Regions from separate parts of the Paenibacillus sp. GYB006 genome, predicted to be linked through region 3. Evidence: a T-box and tRNA genes for the amino acid it is inferred to sense, from the RefSeq annotation. Region 3 holds a T-box; the other regions hold tRNA genes.
What was found. A T-box is a leader RNA that pairs with one kind of tRNA and senses whether it is charged. The one in region 3 lies ahead of tyrS (tyrosine--tRNA ligase), so its partner is inferred to be a tRNA-Tyr.

Region 1: it encodes a tRNA-Tyr, which carries the amino acid that the T-box ahead of tyrS (tyrosine--tRNA ligase) is inferred to sense. The anticodon was not compared.
Region 2: it encodes a tRNA-Tyr, which carries the amino acid that the T-box ahead of tyrS (tyrosine--tRNA ligase) is inferred to sense. The anticodon was not compared.

The regions. Positions count from the first base shown of each region.
Region 1 is NZ_JARBDA010000004.1:416,807-419,040, forward strand. Features, by position in the region: tRNA gene PV403_RS13170 (tRNA-Gly) at 357-427, opposite strand; tRNA gene PV403_RS13175 (tRNA-Pro) at 439-512, opposite strand; tRNA gene PV403_RS13180 (tRNA-Leu) at 521-600, opposite strand; tRNA gene PV403_RS13185 (tRNA-Arg) at 623-699, opposite strand; tRNA gene PV403_RS13190 (tRNA-Leu) at 788-868, opposite strand; tRNA gene PV403_RS13195 (tRNA-Lys) at 879-954, opposite strand; tRNA gene PV403_RS13200 (tRNA-Gln) at 966-1,040, opposite strand; tRNA gene PV403_RS13205 (tRNA-His) at 1,061-1,133, opposite strand; tRNA gene PV403_RS13210 (tRNA-Trp) at 1,165-1,238, opposite strand; tRNA gene PV403_RS13215 (tRNA-Tyr) at 1,245-1,330, opposite strand; tRNA gene PV403_RS13220 (tRNA-Thr) at 1,340-1,415, opposite strand; tRNA gene PV403_RS13225 (tRNA-Val) at 1,504-1,579, opposite strand; tRNA gene PV403_RS13230 (tRNA-Glu) at 1,588-1,659, opposite strand; tRNA gene PV403_RS13235 (tRNA-Asn) at 1,662-1,737, opposite strand; tRNA gene PV403_RS13240 (tRNA-Ala) at 1,742-1,817, opposite strand; rRNA gene rrf (5S ribosomal RNA) at 1,867-1,983, opposite strand.
Region 2 is NZ_JARBDA010000010.1:229-2,462, reverse strand. Features, by position in the region: gene PV403_RS18565 (TauD/TfdA dioxygenase family protein) at 1-152, shown strand, start outside; tRNA gene PV403_RS18560 (tRNA-Gly) at 225-295, opposite strand; tRNA gene PV403_RS18555 (tRNA-Pro) at 305-378, opposite strand; tRNA gene PV403_RS18550 (tRNA-Arg) at 388-464, opposite strand; tRNA gene PV403_RS18545 (tRNA-Gly) at 474-548, opposite strand; tRNA gene PV403_RS18540 (tRNA-Leu) at 557-643, opposite strand; tRNA gene PV403_RS18535 (tRNA-Lys) at 657-729, opposite strand; tRNA gene PV403_RS18530 (tRNA-Gln) at 740-814, opposite strand; tRNA gene PV403_RS18525 (tRNA-His) at 835-910, opposite strand; tRNA gene PV403_RS18520 (tRNA-Tyr) at 937-1,022, opposite strand; tRNA gene PV403_RS18515 (tRNA-Thr) at 1,033-1,108, opposite strand; tRNA gene PV403_RS18510 (tRNA-Asp) at 1,159-1,235, opposite strand; tRNA gene PV403_RS18505 (tRNA-Met) at 1,247-1,320, opposite strand; tRNA gene PV403_RS18500 (tRNA-Val) at 1,330-1,405, opposite strand; tRNA gene PV403_RS18495 (tRNA-Glu) at 1,414-1,485, opposite strand; tRNA gene PV403_RS18490 (tRNA-Ser) at 1,518-1,606, opposite strand; tRNA gene PV403_RS18485 (tRNA-Asn) at 1,612-1,687, opposite strand; tRNA gene PV403_RS18480 (tRNA-Ala) at 1,692-1,767, opposite strand; tRNA gene PV403_RS18475 (tRNA-Ile) at 1,790-1,866, opposite strand; rRNA gene rrf (5S ribosomal RNA) at 1,916-2,032, opposite strand.
Region 3 is NZ_JARBDA010000001.1:698,842-701,075, forward strand. Features, by position in the region: gene PV403_RS03370 (MFS transporter) at 1-504, opposite strand, end outside; T-box leader at 685-917, shown strand; gene tyrS (tyrosine--tRNA ligase) at 1,015-2,234, shown strand, end outside.

The DNA of each region.
Region 1 (2,234 bases), on a different contig from region 3:
GGTTTAAGAGATAAAGAAATGCGAAAAATGACTTACTGTAAAATATGACAATACTACACACAAGTCAATTTTCACTGTAAACTTTTTAATTTATAATATCCTGCTTTGTAAGCTTTTTTTATCTTGTCGTTGTATACAAGGATTAATCCATTAAATACAGGTCTATGCTCATTTTGGAACTTCAATAGCAGTCACCTCTTCAAAGGAATCAACTATTTCAGCTTCCTCGCTTTTAGGTGTTAGGTGTGTATCGGTATCTAGCCTGAAAAAGAACAACCCAAATAGTTCAATACTTACTCTCTGTAAAAGTAGAAATATAAAAACCCCTTCGCTTTCGCAAAGAGGTTTACTAATGAAGCGGGTGATGGGAATCGAACCCACGCTATCAGCTTGGAAGGCTGAAGTTCTACCATTGAACTACACCCGCGTATATAAATATCGGGATGACACGATTTGAACATGCGACCCCCTGGTCCCAAACCAGGTGCTCTACCAAGCTGAGCTACATCCCGATAATAAATGCCGGTGAAGGGACTCGAACCCCCACGGTTTCCCTCACGATTTTGAGTCGCGCGCGTCTGCCAATTCCGCCACACCGGCTTGCTTCTTATTTTAAATATAATGGCGCGCCCTGAGAGATTCGAACTCCCGGCCTTTTGATTCGTAGTCAAACGCTCTATCCAGCTGAGCTAAGGGCGCAAAAAATATAAAAGCAGACGACGGAAATCAGCGACTCTTGCCTGGCAAGGCAAAGGTCAACCGCTGATCCATGTCCGCAATTAAAAGATGCGCGTGAAGGGACTCGAACCCCCACGTCAAAGACGCTAGATCCTAAGTCTAGTGCGTCTGCCAATTCCGCCACACGCGCATATATATGATGGTGAGCCATGAAGGACTCGAACCTTCGACACCCTGATTAAAAGTCAGGTGCTCTACCAACTGAGCTAATGGCTCGTACTATAAAATGGCTGGGAATATAGGATTTGAACCTATGCATGACGGAGTCAAAGTCCGTTGCCTTACCGCTTGGCTAATCCCCAACAGCGATAAGTTGTACAAGGGCGATCGATGGGACTTGAACCCACGAATGCCGGAGCCACAATCCGGTGCGTTAACCCCTTCGCCACGACCGCCATATATTATCATTCTTTACTATTATGAAATTGGCAGGGGCAGCAGGAATTGAACCCACACCAACGGTTTTGGAGACCGTTGTTCTACCTTTAAACTATGCCCCTAAAAACTGGTGGAGGATGATGGATTCGAACCACCGAACCCGTAAGGGAGCAGATTTACAGTCTGATGCGTTTGGCCACTTCGCTAATCCTCCATATGAAACTGGTGCCGGCGAGAGGACTTGAACCCCCAACCTACTGATTACAAGTCAGTTGCTCTACCAGTTGAGCTACACCGGCTAATTAATTCGATTATACCATACTCCATATAATGGGAGCTAGGATAAATTAGTTGAATTCACAGGATTTCATCCTGCATTATTTGGTATGGTGGAGATTGAGGGGATCGAACCCCCGACCCTCTGCTTGTAAGGCAGATGCTCTCCCAGCTGAGCTAAATCTCCATATAAAGTGACCCGTAGGGGATTCGAACCCCTGTTACCTCCGTGAAAGGGAGGTGTCTTAACCCCTTGACCAACGGGCCGCTGGCTCCCCGAACAGGACTCGAACCTGTGACAACTCGATTAACAGTCGAGTGCTCTACCAACTGAGCTATCAGGGAATATTGGTGGAGCCAAGCGGGATCGAACCGCTGACCTCCTGCTTGCAAGGCAGGCGCTCTCCCAGCTGAGCTATGGCCCCTCATCGTTAAATAAATGATTCAGTAAACATATAACCTAATAGGTTATTCGCTTGGCGGCGTCCTACTCTCCCAGGACCCTGCGGTCCAAGTACCATCGGCGCTGGAGGGCTTAACGGTCGTGTTCGGGATGGGTACGTGTGGAACCCCTCCGCTATCGCCACCAAACATGATTTTTGCGCTGTGATATCTTCAGTGAATACTCACCAGCAAAATATCAGACCTTAGAAAGGACATGCAGCTTAAAATCTTCCGGATTTATAATTTATCATATTTTAAAAACATATTCAACTAGTAATAAAAACCATCGAACACAATGAATTAAATATCTTTAATTACTGCATCAGACACACATTTATAATTGTCTTTTTCTTAAGAGGACATAAATAATATATCATCTTGAACAGCGTTTTTCTAAT
Region 2 (2,234 bases), on a different contig from region 3:
GGGATAACCGAGCAACACAACATTATGCAATTAATGACTATGGCGATGAACACCGTGTAGTACGCCGTGTTACCATTGCTGGCGACATTCCGATTGGTATCGATGGCCGTAAAAGTATAACGCTCCAGCCAAAAAAAGAACAGGCCGATTAATACACTACCTATCCCTGTTCCATATCGTAATATTAAAAAACCCCTTCGCGAAAGCGAAGGGGTTTACTGTGAAGCGGGTGATGGGAATCGAACCCACGCTATCAGCTTGGAAGGCTGAAGTTCTACCATTGAACTACACCCGCGTATAAATATCGGGATGACACGATTTGAACATGCGACCCCCTGGTCCCAAACCAGGTGCTCTACCAAGCTGAGCTACATCCCGTTATTTAAATGGCGCGCCCTGAGAGATTCGAACTCCCGGCCTTTTGATTCGTAGTCAAACGCTCTATCCAGCTGAGCTAAGGGCGCAAATATAATTGGAGCGGACGACGGGAATCGAACCCGCGACCCTCGCCTTGGCAAGGCGATGCTCTACCGCTGAGCCACGTCCGCGAAATATATGGTGCGGTCGAGAGGACTCGAACCTCCACGGGGGTTAGCCCACACGGACCTGAACCGTGCGCGTCTGCCAATTCCGCCACGACCGCATATATATAAAAGTGAGCCATGAAGGGCTCGAACCTTCGACACCCTGATTAAAAGTCAGGTGCTCTACCAACTGAGCTAATGGCTCGTACTAAAGATGGCTGGGGATATAGGATTTGAACCTATGCATGACGGAGTCAAAGTCCGTTGCCTTACCGCTTGGCTAATCCCCAACAGTGATAAGGTTTAAAAATGGGGCGATCGATGGGACTTGAACCCACGAATGCCGGAGCCACAGACCGGTGCGTTAACCCCTTCGCCACGACCGCCATAACAAAATACTTAAAAATAAATCTGGTGGAGGATGATGGATTCGAACCACCGAACCCGTAAGGGAGCAGATTTACAGTCTGATGCGTTTGGCCACTTCGCTAATCCTCCATAATGAAACTGGTGCCGGCGAGAGGACTTGAACCCCCAACCTACTGATTACAAGTCAGTTGCTCTACCAGTTGAGCTACACCGGCTAAATGATTACGATATACCATACTCCATTTTACTGGAGTTAAGATAAAAGTGGCGGAACTGACGGGATTCGAACCCGCGATCTCCTGCGTGACAGGCAGGCATGTTAGGCCTCTACACCACAGTTCCAAGTATTACAATTGCGGGGGCAGGATTTGAACCTGCGACCTTCGGGTTATGAGCCCGACGAGCTACCGAGCTGCTCCACCCCGCGATATTTATATGGTGGAGATTGAGGGGATCGAACCCCCGACCCTCTGCTTGTAAGGCAGATGCTCTCCCAGCTGAGCTAAATCTCCATATAAAGTGACCCGTAGGGGATTCGAACCCCTGTTACCTCCGTGAAAGGGAGGTGTCTTAACCCCTTGACCAACGGGCCTTACTGTATTAAATATTCTAAAAAGTTCGCAACGGAGAAAGAGGGATTCGAACCCTCGAGACGCTTGTGACGCCTACACGATTTCCAATCGTGCTCCTTCGGCCAGCTCGGACACTTCTCCAAAAGTGGCTCCCCGAACAGGGCTCGAACCTGTGACAACTCGATTAACAGTCGAGTGCTCTACCAACTGAGCTATCAGGGAATATTGGTGGAGCCAAGCGGGATCGAACCGCTGACCTCCTGCGTGCAAGGCAGGCGCTCTCCCAGCTGAGCTATGGCCCCATAATGGGATTATGAAGTTAAATGGTGGGCCCTAGTGGACTCGAACCACCGACCTCACCCTTATCAGGGGTGCGCTCTAACCAGCTGAGCTAAGGGCCCTTATCGTTAATTAAACGATTAGGCGAAAAAATAACCCATAAGGGTATTCGCTTGGCGGCGTCCTACTCTCCCAGGACCCTGCGGTCCAAGTACCATCGGCGCTGGAGGGCTTAACGGTCGTGTTCGGGATGGGTACGTGTGGAACCCCTCCGCTATCGCCACCAAACAGGATTTTCTTAGCTTACGCTTCTCGAAAATCTTCGAAAAATCTATACACTCTTCGCGTTTGCTTGGGTTCAACACCGAAGTGTGAATCAAGAAACAAGCGTTTAGTTTTCCTCAAGGATTTGCTCCCTGAAAACTAGAACGAAACAATCTTTGCGATTTATATAGCTTATGCTTCCGAAGTAGCTTTCCTTCAGAAAGCT
Region 3 (2,234 bases):
TCCGATCTTATCCGTCAGAATACCAGATAAAACATTGCCCACCGTATTGGTTAATGAATACAGTCCTACCACAAAGCCTACAATAAATGTGCTTGCCCCGACGGAAGCCGCAAATGTACTCATAACGGGCAGTTGTGCAAATAAATCGATAAAAGAAAAGAAGACAATACTATAAACAATCAGGGCAGGATTAAAAGGCTTCATCTTATATTTGGTTTGAGCTTTCTTCAGCTTAAAATCAAATACAAAATTACCGAACGGGATAAAAGCGACAATAAATGCTACAGCAGACCACCATATGCTCCAATCGACCCGAATAGCAGCATAAAGGATCGCAAGAGCATATAAGCAGAAGATTGCACCGTGAATACTACCCATGATTGAGACTGCTGCATCGATGCCGCCGATATACTTCATTGGCATGGCGATACATAACAAAAATAAAAATGAAAAACCATCTAATAGGCCTGTAATACGCAAATAATTAATTGGATGTGTACGCAATTCTTTTACTCCTAATGCAAATTTTGAACATATAAATTCATTCTAACATTCTCATGGACGATAAAAAATGGGATGACAGAGTAAATTATAACGTTATTGTGAAAACTATCGATTTTACACCTCAACTTCAAAGGTTGACATCAAAAAATTATTTCTCTATACTGTCAATAATCTTATATATGATATACGTTGAAAGAGCCCAGTAGCAGCTTAGTCCCTGTTCTAGAAAGCCGGGGGTTGATGGAACCCGGTACACACTAAGATCGCGAATTACACTCTGGAGTATCTCGGGTAATGCCGAGCGGAAGTGGCGAACGATACCTCGCGATAAAAGCGGCATAAATGGCACACCTGATGTGTGGTGTTCATTTATGCAATCTGGGTGGTACCACGGTTGTTCAATCGTCCCTATGTCTACAATAGACATAGGGACGATTTTTTTTTATGTTTGCCGTGTTGGTCTATCTCTAATTATAAGAAAACTTATGAACCTGAAGGAGTGTTATGACTGTGAATATTATTGATGAACTCGAATGGCGTGACGCCATTAATCAACAAACGGATGCGGAAGGTCTTAGAGAATTAACGAATCAAAAATCAATATCTCTGTACTGCGGGGTAGATCCAACGGGCGATAGTATGCATATTGGTCACTTGATTCCCTTCATGGTACTCAAACGATTCCAACTAGCTGGGCATCGTCCGGTTATTCTGATCGGTGGGGCTACGGGAACCATTGGAGATCCAAGTGGGCGTCAATCAGAACGTTCACTGCAAACACTCGAAGAAGTACAAGCGAACGTGGATGCGCTCACGAACCAAATGAAAAAACTGTTCATTACAGAAGGCGATAACCAAATTCGCATGGTTAACAACTATGACTGGACCCATAAGATCAATGTCATCGAATTCTTGCGCGACTATGGTAAAAACTTCAGCCTCAATTCCATGCTTGCTAAGGATGTTGTAGCAAGCAGACTCGAAAGTGGTATTTCCTTTACTGAATTTTCTTACCAAATCCTGCAGTCTCTTGACTTCTTGCATCTGTATCAGAATGAAGATGTTCAGCTGCAGATCGGCGGTTCTGACCAATGGGGTAACATTACAAGCGGTCTAGATTTGATTCGGAAAAAAGAAGGAGCAGAAGCAAAAGCGTTCGGTCTGACGATTCCGCTGATGCTGAAAGCTGATGGTACGAAATTCGGTAAATCAGCGGGTGGTTCGATCTGGCTTGATCCGAAGAAAACAACTCCATTTGAGTTCTACCAATTCTGGGCTAACACAGATGATCGTGATGTAGTGAAATACCTGAAGTACTTTACATTCCTCTCCAAAGAGGAAATTGACGAGCTGGCTGAAAAAGTACAGACAGAACCGCATAAACGGGAAGCTCAGAAGAAGCTTGCTGAAGAAATGACAAGATTTGTACACGGCGAGGAAATGCTTGAGCAAGCGCTTCGTATTACAGCTGCACTCTTTAGCGGAGATATTAAATCCCTTACGGCAGATGAGATTGAGCAAGGGTTTAAAGAAATGCCGACTTTTGAAGCAACCAATGAATCGAAAAATATCGTAGACTGGCTTGTTGATCTCGGTATCGAGCCATCTAAGCGTCAAGCACGTGAAGATATTACAAAAGGTGCAATTTCGATGAATGGTGAGCGAGTTACGGATGTGAACTTTGAAGTGACAGCAAGTGAAGCCATTGGCGGTCGGTTTATCATTATCCG